DNA from 3 places in the Streptomyces sp. NPDC060194 genome. Region 3 is predicted to be linked to each of the others. Evidence: riboswitches for the same ligand, from Rfam matches in the RefSeq annotation. Region 3 holds a riboswitch; each other region holds the start of a gene.
What was found. Region 3 has a riboswitch for cyclic di-AMP ahead of ACFWEG_RS08775 (transglycosylase family protein). Riboswitches for the same ligand answer to the same signal wherever they lie in the genome.

Region 1: it holds a riboswitch for cyclic di-AMP, as region 3 does, so the genes downstream of both, ACFWEG_RS28920 (peptidoglycan DD-metalloendopeptidase family protein) here and ACFWEG_RS08775 (transglycosylase family protein) in region 3, are expected to answer to the same signal.
Region 2: it holds a riboswitch for cyclic di-AMP, as region 3 does, so the genes downstream of both, ACFWEG_RS09020 (M23 family metallopeptidase) here and ACFWEG_RS08775 (transglycosylase family protein) in region 3, are expected to answer to the same signal.

The regions. Positions count from the first base shown of each region.
Region 1 covers NZ_JBHWZH010000285.1:1-2,171, reverse strand. The annotation lists gene ACFWEG_RS28920 (peptidoglycan DD-metalloendopeptidase family protein) at 29-967, opposite strand; cyclic di-AMP (ydaO/yuaA leader) riboswitch at 970-1,135, opposite strand; partial or broken gene ACFWEG_RS28915 (serine/threonine protein kinase) at 1,401-2,171, opposite strand.
Region 2 covers NZ_JBHWZH010000028.1:14,350-19,269, forward strand. The annotation lists gene lhgO (L-2-hydroxyglutarate oxidase) at 1-236, shown strand, start outside; gene trmB (tRNA (guanosine(46)-N7)-methyltransferase TrmB) at 266-1,072, shown strand; gene ACFWEG_RS09015 (PrsW family intramembrane metalloprotease) at 1,151-2,518, shown strand; gene ACFWEG_RS09020 (M23 family metallopeptidase) at 2,544-3,671, opposite strand; cyclic di-AMP (ydaO/yuaA leader) riboswitch at 3,683-3,838, opposite strand; gene ACFWEG_RS09025 (PP2C family protein-serine/threonine phosphatase) at 4,089-4,920, opposite strand, start outside.
Region 3 covers NZ_JBHWZH010000027.1:13,682-18,601, forward strand. The annotation lists gene ACFWEG_RS08765 (cytochrome P450) at 1-509, shown strand, start outside; gene ACFWEG_RS08770 (transglycosylase family protein) at 659-1,585, shown strand; cyclic di-AMP (ydaO/yuaA leader) riboswitch at 1,717-1,905, shown strand; gene ACFWEG_RS08775 (transglycosylase family protein) at 1,911-2,657, shown strand; gene eno (phosphopyruvate hydratase) at 2,889-4,181, shown strand; gene ACFWEG_RS08785 (septum formation initiator family protein) at 4,305-4,784, shown strand; gene ACFWEG_RS08790 (DUF501 domain-containing protein) at 4,839-4,920, shown strand, end outside.

The DNA.
Region 1 (2,171 bases), on a different contig from region 3:
AAGGCGCCCGCCCCTGGGGGTCGTTCGGTCAGACCGAGACGCCGTGCGCGCGCAGGAAGGCGACCGGGTCGATGTCCGAGCCGTAGTCCGGGCCGGTGCGGACCTCGAAGTGGAGGTGCGGGCCGGTGGAGTTGCCGGTGGAGCCGGAGAGGCCGATCGTGTCGCCCGCACCGACACTCTGGCCGGCGGAGACGGAGATCGACGACAGGTGGCCGTACTGCGAGTAGTGGCCGTCGTTGTGCTTGATGACGACCTGGTTGCCGTAGGCGCCGCCCCAGCCGGCGGAGACGACGGTGCCCTGGCCGATGGACTTCACGGTCGAGCCGGAGCCGGCCGAGAAGTCGACGCCGGTGTGCGAACCGCTGGACCAGCTGCCGCCGGAGGCGCGGTAGGGGGTGGAGGTGCCGGCGTCGACCGGCTTGACCCAACCGCTGCTGTTGGAGGAGGAGTCGGCGGTGGCGGGCGCCTCGGCCTGCTTGGCCTCCTGCTGCGGGGCGGCCTCCTGCTTCGGCGCGGCCGGCTTCGGGGCCTGCTGCTTCGGCGCGGCGGGCTTCGGGGCGGCGGCCTTCGGGGCCTGCTGCTTCTGCGCGGCCGGCGCGGCCGAGCCGTCGAGCTCCAGCTTCTGGCCCGGGTAGATCAGCTCGGGGTTGCCGCCGATGACGTCCTGGTTGTCGGCGTAGAGCTGCTTCCAGCCGCCGGCGACGTCGTGCTCCTGGGCGATCTTGTACAGGTAGTCGCCGCCGGCCACGGTGTAGGTGGACTTCTCGGCCTGCTTCGGCTGCGCGTGGACGGGCGCGGAGCGGAAGGTGGCGCCGGCCTTCGCGGCGGGGGCCGCTTCGGTCGAGGCGTGCGCCTGGGCGGCGCCGAAGAGCGGGAGGGCGAGGGCGGCGGAGCCCGCGCCGATGGCGGTGATGCCGCGGACGACGCGACGGGGACGGACGCGCTTGTGCTGTGCCTTGATCGGCATGCTGCATTCCTCTCCGACGCCTGCGGGGTTAGCTGTCGGGTTCGGGCTGGAGATGCCCGGCCGCGGCGACGCGGCTTCACCCCTAGCGGCCCTGGAATACGAAGATCGAATTCCGGGACCGCGTACTGAACGGGTCCCCCGCTCCTGCCGATTCGGTGATTCGAAGTCGGATTCGGTGTCCGGGCGGCGGCAGGATTAGGCGTTCCGTCCGGAGTCCCTGGGACGTTAAGTGACGGATGAGCCGCAGAACAAACGCCGTTTCTTCACAACTGATCCTTACGGCGAATACGGCGGCACGTTTCCGTCACTCACCGTGCGCCCGGCGTCGAAGAGCCCTTGCGGCGAGAGGTCGCATTAGCTGGGTCACACCACGGAACGTCATCGGTATGACCCCGCTCACCCCGGCGGAATTCGGCGGGATCGGTGACCGAAGTCAGGGCCGGAAGCCCCGGAGCACGCTGTCGAACTGCTCGCGGGTCTCCGCCCACCGCTCCTCGGGCGAGGACATGTAGACCACGTACTCCGTGCCGTCCCGGTCGATCCAGGACTGGGAGATCGCGTGCCGCGGACCGCGGGAGGCGTCCTTGTCGCCGGCGGTCCAGGTGAACTCCCAGCGCGCGCCGGTCAGGTCACGGTAGGTGTTGGCCACGAGGCCCAGCCGCTGGTAGCCCGGCCGCTTCGAGACGCCCCGCTCCAGGTCGGTCTGGTGCTCGTAGGGGCTCTCCCAGTCGGTCTCCGGATCGATCGCGATCCGGACGAAACGGACACCGCCGTCGGGGGTGTAGTCGATCTGGCCGTTCTCGGTCCGCCGCTCCCAGCCCTGCGGAAGGAGCAGGCTGAAGCCCTCGGGGTCCTCGACACGGACCCAGCCGTTGGGAACGCCGTCGGCGGGCGACGGGGACTGCCCTCCGGCGGTGCCACCGCCGGTGTCCTCGCCGCCGGAGGGGGACGGGGACGGCCGCTGCTCCCCCGACGCCGAGGCGCTCGCGGACGGGGACGAGCCGCCGCGCCCCGAGCCGCCGCCCTTCCCGTCGTCCAGGACGTAGCGCGAGCTGGCCGCCACTCCCCCGCCGACGAGCGCGGCGGCGACCAGCGCGCCGACCACGGCGGGCCACCGGCGCCGCCCGCCCTGCCGCGCGGGACCGTACCCGGAGCCGGTCGCCGGCCCGTACGCCGCGTCGGCGGCGGTGCCCGAGGGGCCCGG
Region 2 (4,920 bases), on a different contig from region 3:
CGTTCGCCGAGGCGGTGCGGCGGTTGGTCCCCGCGGTCCGGGACGCCGACCTGCGCCCGGCCGGCGCGGGGGTCCGCGCCCAGGCCGTCCTCCGCGACGGGACCCTCGTCGACGACTTCCTCCTGCGCGAGTCCCTCCGCGCGGTGCACGTCCTCAACGCGCCGTCGCCGGCCGCGACGGCATCGCTCCCGATCGGCCGCGAGGTGGCCCGCCGGGTCCTGGCGATGCTGGCCTGAGCGGGCCCTCCCGTAAAATCGGCCCCATCGTGAACGAGCAGCCGAACACCCCCGCACGCCCCCGAGGGACCCCCCGCTTCCCGGAGGGGCCCGCACCGGACCCCGCCGGGTCGCACTTCGAGCGGCGGATCCGGAGCTTCCAGCCGCGGCGCAGCCGGGTGACGGCGGGGCAGGAGGAGTCGCTGCGGCGGCTGTGGCCGGCCTGGGGGCTGGACATCGACGGGCAGCGCGTGGTCGATCTGGACGCGCTGTTCGGCGGGCTGCCGGTGGTGCTGGAGATCGGCTTCGGGATGGGCGAGGCGACGGCGCAGATGGCCGCCGCCGACCCGGCGACCGGGATCCTCGCCGTCGACGTGCACACCCCCGGCCAGGGCAACCTGCTCGGCCTCGCCGACCGCGCCGGGCTGAGCAACGTCCGGGTGGCGAACGGGGACGCGATCATCCTGCTCCGCGAGATGCTGGAGCCGGACTCGCTCGACGGCCTGCGGGTGTACTTCCCCGACCCCTGGCCGAAGAAGCGCCACCACAAGCGGCGGCTGATCCAGCCCGAGTTCCTGGACCTCGCGGCGACCCGGCTGCGCCCCGGCGCGATCGTGCACTGCGCGACCGACTGGGAGGAGTACGCCGAGCAGATGCTGGAGGTCCTCGACGCCCACCCGGAGTTCGAGAACACCCGGCCGCCCGGCGGCGACGGCTGGGCGCCCCGCCCGGACTTCCGCCCGCAGACGCGGTTCGAGGGGCAGGGGCTGCACAAGGGGCACGTGGTGCGCGACCTGCTCTTCCGCCGCCGCCCGCACACCGACCGGCCCGCCCCGGAGCACACCGCACCCCGCTGACGCAACGCCCGGCGACGGTAACGCAACGAACACCGGGACCCGCTCGCGGCCCCGGTACGCACTCGTTAGGGTCGTTGGATGCCCGTGCCCGTGTCCCCGCCAGGTGTCCGCACCCGCGTCACCGCCGTGTGGCGCAGCCGAGTCGCGCGGGTGGGGGCGCTGGTCGTGCTGCTCGCCCTGTCCGGCGCGGTGATCCTCGCGCTGGTGCGGGAGCAGACCGGCACCCAGGGCTTCCTGGTCGGACTCGCCCTCGCGGTGACCCCCGTGCCGCTGCTCGTCGCCGCCTTCCGCTGGCTGGAGCGGGTGGAGCCGTCCAGATCCTGGCGCAACCTCCTCTTCGCGTTCGCCTGGGGCGCCTGCGCGGCCGCCCTCGTCGCGATCATCGCGAACAGCTTCGCGACGCATTGGATCGCGGTCGCCACCGCCGACCCCGCGGGCGCCGACCTGTGGGGCGCGACGGTGATAGCGCCGGTCGTCGAGGAGTCGGGCAAGGCCGTCGCCGTGCTGCTGCTGTTCCTCTTCCGCCGCCGCGACTTCACCGGCGTCGTCTACGGCGTCGCCGCCGCCGGGGTCACCGCCACCGGCTTCGCGTTCACCGAGAACATCCTCTACCTCGGCAACGCCTTCGGGGAGGACCAGCTCAGCGGACTCGGCGGCTTCGAGTCCGTCACCGCGGCCACGTTCTTCGTGCGGATCGTGATGTCCCCGTTCGCGCACCCGCTGTTCACCGTCCTGACCGGCCTCGGCTTCGGCTTCGCGGTGCTCACGCCGCTGCGGCACCGGGTCCGCCGGGTGCTGCTGCCGGCCGCCGGCCTGCTGCTCGCGATGGGCATGCACGCCGCGTGGAACGGCTCGGCGATGTTCGGGCAGTGGGGGTTCCTCGGCACTTACGCCCTGCTGATGGTCCCGGCCTTCGGCCTGCTCACCTGGCTCGCCGTCCACCTGCGCGGGCGCGAGCTGCGCATCGTCCGCGAGGAGCTGGCCGTCTACGCGACGGCCGGCTGGCTCACCCCGCCGGAGCCCGCCCTGCTCGGCTCGATGCGCGCCCGCGGCCTGGCCTACGGCTGGGCGTTCCGCGCCCACGGCGCGGAGGGCCGCACCGCGGTCCGGGAGTACGTGTCGTGCGCGACGCAGCTGGCGATCCTACGCCGGCGCACCCGGCGCCGCGCGCTCGCCGTCGGCCCCGAGTTCACCGCGCGCGAGCGGGAGCTGCTGGAGGCCCTGTGGCGGCGCCGCGAGCCCGCCCGGGCCGCACTGGCGCACGCCGCCCGCGCGACGGCCCCCGCCCGCCCCGCCCCCCTGCCGTACGTCCCCGCCCAGAGCGGCCCGGCGTACGGCTACGGGTACCCGGCCGCCCCGCCCCCCGGACAGCAGAAAGCCGCGTACCCGTACGGTCCCCAGCAGGTTCCGTACGGGTACGCGGCCCGTGATCCGTATCGCGCCTGATCGCGCGAGTGCGGGCGCGGGCGCCTCAGACGGTGAGGCCCTTGCCCCGCAGCCAGGTCAGCGGGTCGATGTTCGATCCGCCGCTCGTGTGCACCTCCAGGTGCAGGTGGTTGCCGGTGGAGTTGCCGGTGGAGCCGACTCTGCCGATGACCTCGCCGGTCGAGACCTTCTGGCCGACGCTGACGCCGATCGACGACTGGTGCGAGTACGTCACCTCGGTGCCGTCGTCGAGCTTCAGCACGGTGTGGTAGCCGTAGCTGCCCGACCAGCCGGCCTGCGTGATCGTGCCGGAGTGCACAGCCTTGATCGGGGTGCCCGCCGCCGCGGCGAAGTCGAGGCCGGTGTGGGCGCCGGAGGACCACATGGAGCCGGCCTGCCCGAAGGTGGAGGTGATCGTGTACGAGGAGACGGGGAGCGTGTAGCTGCGCGCCAGCTTGGCGAGCCGCTCCTTCTCGGCCTTCTCGGCCGCGGCCTCCTCGGCCTTCTTCTTCTCCGCGGCGGCCTTCTCGGCCTCGGCCGCGGCGGCTTCCTTCTGCTGCTCGGCGGCCTGGTCGGCGGCGGCCTTGGCGGCCTTCGCCTCGGCGTCGGCCTGCGCCTGGGCGTCCGCGGCGGCCTGCTGCTGCTCGGCCTGCTGCAGGATCCGCGCCCGCAGCGTCTCGCCGGCGGCGGCGCCCTCCTGCTGCGCGGAGTTGACGACGGAGAGCGGGGTCGTCGTGTCGAGCGCCTGGGTCACGTCGGCGGAGCCCTGCGGGGCGGCCTCGGCGTCGGTGGAGTCCTCGGAGTCGGCGAGCAGCGCGCCCACGCCGGGCAGCGACTCGGCGTCCGGCAGGGAGTCGGCGACCGCCGAGACGCCCGGCAGGTCCGCCAGGGATATGGAGACCGCGGGCCGCTCCTGCGCGGAGGCCATGCCGGCCCCGCCGACGGCGGCGATCACGCCGACGCCCAGGACCGTGGAGCTGCGGGCGAGACCGCCGCGCTGCTTGGCCACCCGGTGCTTGCCGCGGACCGGACGGATCGTCTCGGCGCTGGGGTTCCACTCGCCGGCCGCCGCGGCGGGTCCGGCGGACACCCACGGTTCGGTGGGCAGGGGGTCCGGACCGGACGCTCCGTCGAGCAGTGCGACCGACTCGGGGGCAGGGCTGTTCGACGCCACGGAGGCGCTCTCCTTTCCTTCCTTCTCGCCTACCGGGTTAGCTGACGGGTTCGGAGCAGGAAGGTCTCCTACGGTCACCTCGACGCCTGAACAGAAGGCGTGAGATGCCCGATTCACCCCAAGAAGTGGTTCCCCGGTTCCCTTGCGGGATTCGGCGCGTGCGCACGGAGTCGACTCTTGCGACGACTGTGACGACCGCTGCGTTATCGAACGTTAATAGACGGCGGGCCTCTATTCCAAGCCGTTCTTGTTGATCGTTAAGGCTTCCGGCCTGGACCAATGCGGCGACGGACGGGCGAAACGGGGCGAGTTGCTCGTGTCCACCCGATGTGATGCCGGTCGCCTGCGTGCTGACGGTTCGTCAATCCGCGCCCACGTGGTCACCTACGGCCACGGCGGCCGTCGCCGTACGGGCGCTCAGCCCGCGCGGGCGGGCCGGCGGAGCGCGAGCAGCGCCATGTCGTCGGTCGACTCCCCGCCGGTGTGCGCGAGGACGTCCGCGGCGACGGCGTCGAGCAGCCGGCAGGGCTCGGTGAACGTCCGGCCCGCCAGCCGCTCGGCCGGGTCGTAGAAGACGCCGTCCGCGTCCCGGGCCTCGCTGAGGCCGTCGGTGTACAACAGCAGCGTCGCCCCCTCCGGGAACGCGTGCTCGCGCGCCCGGTCGGGCCACGAGGCGAGGTCCCCCATGCCGAGCGGCAGCGCGAACTGCTCCGGCAGCAGCACCTCGACGTGCCCGTCGGCGTGGAGCATCAGCGGTTCGGGGTGGCCGCGGTTGACCGTCCGCACCACCTCGGCGCCGTGCGGGATCTCGGCGAGCACGGCGGTGGTGAAGCCCTCCACCGCGTCGAGGCCGTCGCGCCGGGTGCCCTCGCGGGCCAGCGCCCGCTCCAGCCGCAGGGCCACCGCCTCCAGGCTGCCCTCCTGCTCCGCGGCCTCCCGGAAGGCGCCGATGACGACGGCGACCGCCTCCACCGCGCCCATCCCCTTCCCCCGCACGTCCCCGACGATCAGCCGCACCCCGAACGGGGTGTCCTGGACGGCGTACAGGTCGCCGCCGATGAACGCGTCCGCGCGCGCCGCGTCGTACCGGGCCGCGATCCGCAGCCCGCCGATCCGCTCGGCCGGCACCGGCAGCACCGCCCGCTGCGCCGCCTCCGACACCTCCCGCGCGGACGCCAGCTTCTCGCCGCTGACCCGCACCACCCGGTTGATCGGCACCGCGAGCGCGGCGACCGTCGCGACGGTGAGC
Region 3 (4,920 bases):
ACTCGCTGCTGCGCAACCCGGGGGAGCGGGAGCGCCTGCAGGACTCGCTGGCCCGCGGGGAGCGCGCGCTCCTGGAGACCGGTGTCGAGGAGCTGCTGCGCTACGACGGCCCGGTGGAGATGGCGACCTGGCGGTACGCCACCCAGCCGCTGACGCTCGGCGGCGTCGGCATCGCGCCCGGCGAACCCGTGCTCGTGGTGCTCGCCGCGGCCGACCGCGACCCGGCCCGGTTCGACGACCCGGACCGCCTCGACCTGACCCGGCGCGACAACCAGCACCTGGGGTACGGGCACGGCATCCACTACTGCCTCGGCGCCCCGCTGGCCCGCCTGGAGGCGCAGACGGCGATCGCGACCCTGCTGACCCGCCTGCCCGATCTGCGCCTCGCGGGAGAACATGACGATTTGCGCTGGCGTGGGGGATTGATCATGCGCGGACTGCGCACGCTGCCGGTCGAGTTCGGGGTGCGGGAAGCGGAACTGAGCAGCCCGACCGTGACTTTGACGTGATCTCCGCTGCATCGACTTGTGACATGAGTTCGAATGTCGATACCTTCTGCCTTCGTCTCAGCAGTCACGGGAAAGGCATCCGCATGCTCTCCGGGAACGGCCGTCACCGACGCCCCCGTCAGGCTCCGGCTCTCATCGTGGCGGCCGGGGTGACCGGCTCCGCCGTCGCCCTCCCGCTGCTCGGCGCGACCGGCGCGCACGCCGCCGACGCCGGCACCTGGGACAAGGTCGCGATGTGCGAGACCGGCGGACTGTGGAGCGCGGACCTCGGCAACGGACTGCACGGCGGACTCCAGTTCAGCCCGGAGACCTGGGCGCGGTACGGCGGTCTCGCCTACGCGCCGAGCGCCGACCTCGCCAGCCGCTCGCAGCAGATCGCCGTCGCGGAGAAGGTCCTTGAGGCCGAGGGCCCGGGCGCCTGGCCCGGCTGTGCGGACATCTCCGGGCTGGCGAAGGCGGCCGGCGGCTCCGACGAGCGGCCCCAGGTCGACCCGGGCGCGTCCGCGAGCCCCGCGGAGACGGCGGCCGAGCGGAAGGCGGAGAAGCGCGAGAAGCGCGGCGGCCGCGACGACGAGCGCGAGCCGACCGGATCGAAGTCCCCCCGGCCGGCCGCCTCCGCGTCGGACGAGACGTCGAACGACCCCGTGCCGCGCGGCGGCGCCGACGTGACGACCGGCGAGGCGACGCCGTCCGCGTCGGGCTCGGGCAAGCACCGGGGCAGGCCCGCCGAGGAGGCCGGGGAGGCCCTCGCGGGACGGGAGTCGGAGGACGGGGCCGTCGAGGAGCTGGCGGGCCCGGCGCCCGACGACGCCCGCGCCGACGAGGAGCACGCCTCGCGCGGCACGGACGCCACGCGTGACGAGGATCTCGCGGCGGGGCGGTACACCGTCCGCGAGGGCGACAACCTCTGGACGCTCGCCCGCTCGCACGAGGTCGAGGGCGGCTGGTCCGCGCTCTACGAGGCCAACAGGGAATCGGTCGGCGAAGATCCGGATTTGATTCTTCCTGGTCAGAGCCTGGATTTCGGTGTGAAGCAGGAGGCGGGACAGAAGTCCGGGGCCGAGAGCGCCGAATGAGACATGGATAACTCCACCCCCTGTCGTCTTTGAACTTCACCGGGTTGTGTGTTTAACGTCGACTCGCTCGCCGAACCAGGCGGGCCCCGACGACCGTCACGCCGAATCCTGCCGGCGGACGTCGGGCATCGACGCGTAAAGCGCCGTAGGCAGGAGCGGGGGAACCACAGGTAAGCCGCCTGGACCCGCCGCCCTCGGAAGCACGAGGGCGGTACGGAACCGGGCTTGGGGTGAAGAGGCGGGAACGCAGGTTCCCGCCGCCGGGCACTCACTGCGCCCGAACCCGACAGCTCACCTCGTAGGCGTCGGTGAGGAGATCTGTTTCATGCTGCTTTCGAACAAGTCCAAGCACCGCCGCCCCTCCAAGGCCACCCGCATCGCCGCGTTCGCCGGTGTGACCGGTGCGGCGATCGCCGCCCCGCTGCTGGGCGCCACCAACGCCTCCGCCGCCTCGACCTCCGAGTGGGACCAGGTCGCGCAGTGCGAGTCCGGTGGCAACTGGTCGATCAACACGGGCAACGGCTACTACGGCGGCCTGCAGTTCTCGTCCTCCACCTGGGCGGCGTACGGCGGCACCTCCTACGCCCCGTCGGCCGACCAGGCCTCCAAGAGCCAGCAGATCGCCGTCGCGGAGAAGGTCCTCGCCGGTCAGGGCAAGGGCGCCTGGCCGTCCTGCGGCGTCAACCTCGGCGCCGCGGACACCTCCAAGGCCCCGGCCGCCGACGAGCAGCCCGCGCAGGAGCAGCAGGCGCAGCCCGAGCAGCAGCAGGCCCAGCCGCAGCAGCAGGCCCAGCCGCAGCAGCAGGAGCAGCAGGCCCAGCCGCAGCAGGACCGCTCGCAGCAGCCCGAGCGCTCGACGCGCTCCGAGGCCCGCCAGGCCCCGGCCGCGCCGTCCGACCACACCTTCAAGAAGGGCGACGGCGAGTACAAGGTCGTCAAGGGCGACACCCTCTCCAAGATCGCCCGTGAGAACAACGTCTCCGGCGGCTGGAACAAGCTCTTCGAGCTGAACAAGGACATCGTCAAGAACGCCGACGTGATCTACCCGGGCCAGCAGCTGCACCTCAGCTGATCCGGTCCCGCGATCCCGCGCGGCAGCCGTACCCCGTTCCGCCGCGCCCTCCCCGGGCGCGGTGGGGCGGGGTATCTTGTTTCGTAGCGAAACAAAATGCTTCCGAGGGACGGCACGACCCGTCGTCCCGAGGGCCGGGCGTTCGGCAGGCCGACGGCCGCCGTGCGGTTAGGCTCTGAAGACCAAGCAGTGCGGCGGCCCCGCGACGGGGCCGCACATCCGAGAATGGAGATGCTCGTGCCGTCCATCGACGTCGTCGTAGCCCGGGAAATCCTGGACTCCCGAGGCAATCCCACGGTCGAGGTCGAGGTCGGCCTCGACGACGGCAGCACCGGCCGTGCCGCCGTCCCCTCCGGCGCCTCCACCGGCGCGTTCGAGGCCATCGAGCTGCGCGACGGTGACCCGAACCGCTACCTCGGCAAGGGCGTCGAGAAGGCCGTCCTCGCGGTCATCGAGCAGATCGGCCCGGAGCTCGTCGGCTACGACGCCACCGAGCAGCGCCTGATCGACCAGGCCATGTTCGACCTCGACGCCACCGACAACAAGGGCTCGCTCGGCGCCAACGCCATCCTCGGCGTCTCGCTCGCCGTCGCCCACGCCGCGTCCGAGGCCTCGGACCTGCCGCTCTTCCGCTACCTCGGCGGCCCGAACGCGCACCTGCTGCCCGTTCCGATGATGAACATCCTGAACGGCGGCTCGCACGCCGACTCCAACGTGGACATCCAGGAGTTCATGATCGCGCCGATCGGCGCGGAGTCCTTCTCCGAGGCGCTGCGCTGGGGCGCGGAGGTCTACCACACGCTGAAGAAGGTCCTGAAGACCAAGGGCCTGTCCACCGGCCTCGGCGACGAGGGCGGCTTCGCGCCGAACCTGGAGTCCAACCGCGCCGCGCTCGACCTGATCGTCGAGGCGATCAAGGAGGCCGGCTACGTCCCCGGCAAGGACATCGCGCTCGCGCTCGACGTCGCCGCGTCGGAGTTCTACAAGGACGGCGTCTACGCGTTCGAGGGCAAGTCGCGCTCGGCCGCCGAGATGACCGAGTACTACGAGGAGCTCGTCTCCGCGTACCCGCTGGTCTCCATCGAGGACCCGCTGTACGAGGACGACTGGGCCGGCTGGAAGGTCATCACCGACCGCATCGGCTCCAAGGTGCAGATCGTCGGCGACGACCTCTTCGTCACCAACCCCGAGCGCCTGGCCCGCGGCATCGAGGAGGGCTCCGCGAACGCCCTGCTCGTCAAGGTCAACCAGATCGGCTCGCTCACCGAGACCCTGGACGCCGTCGAGCTGGCCCAGCGCAACGGCTTCAAGTGCATGATGTCCCACCGCTCCGGCGAGACCGAGGACGTCACCATCGCCGACCTGGCCGTCGCGGTGAACTGCGGCCAGATCAAGACCGGCGCCCCGGCCCGCTCGGACCGCGTCGCCAAGTACAACCAGCTGCTGCGCATCGAGGAGATCCTCGACGACGCCGCCGTCTACGCCGGCCGCAGCGCCTTCCCGCGCTTCCGCCCGGCGAACTGACGCCCGCGCGCACCACGACCTGAGGGGTCGGCACCGCCCGACCCCGTAGGTTACGGACGTCCCCGCACCCGGTCCCGTACCGTGTGCGGGGACGTCGTCACGTGAAGGGGAGGCGGGCAGACCATGGCGGGGAAGACGCGCGAGCGCGACCGGTTCGCCACCACGTCCACCCGGCTGCGGGTGCTCGGCGAGCAGACCGCCGCCCGCGTCTACCGCTCCCAGACCCGCCGCGCGGCCCGCCGCTCGCGGCTGACCGGCCGGGCCGCGTTCCTCGCGCTCGTCGTCTGCTCCCTGGTGGTCGCCCTCGCCTACCCGATGCGGCAGTACGTCTCGCAGCGGGCGGAGATCGCCGAGCAGCAGCGGCTGCGGGACCGGGCGGGCGACGACGTCGAGCTGCTGCGGGACGAGAAGGCCCGCTGGCAGGACGACGCGTACGCCGAGCGGCAGATCCGCGACCACCTGCACTACGTCTACCCGGGCGAGACCGGCTTCACGGTGATCTCCCCGGAGCGCGGCCGCCCGGCCGACGAGGGCGCGGCCGACCGGCCCTGGTACGACAACTTCTGGGACGGGGTCGACAAGACCGACCGCCCCGCCGACTGAACGGCGGCCGCCGAGCGCGGGCCGCCCCGACACGCCGACCGAAGAACAGAGAGCATGCAGACCCCTCCTCCCCAGACCCCGTCCACGCCGCCCACCGAGGCCGACATCGAGGCCTTCAAGCAGCAGCTGGGGCGCC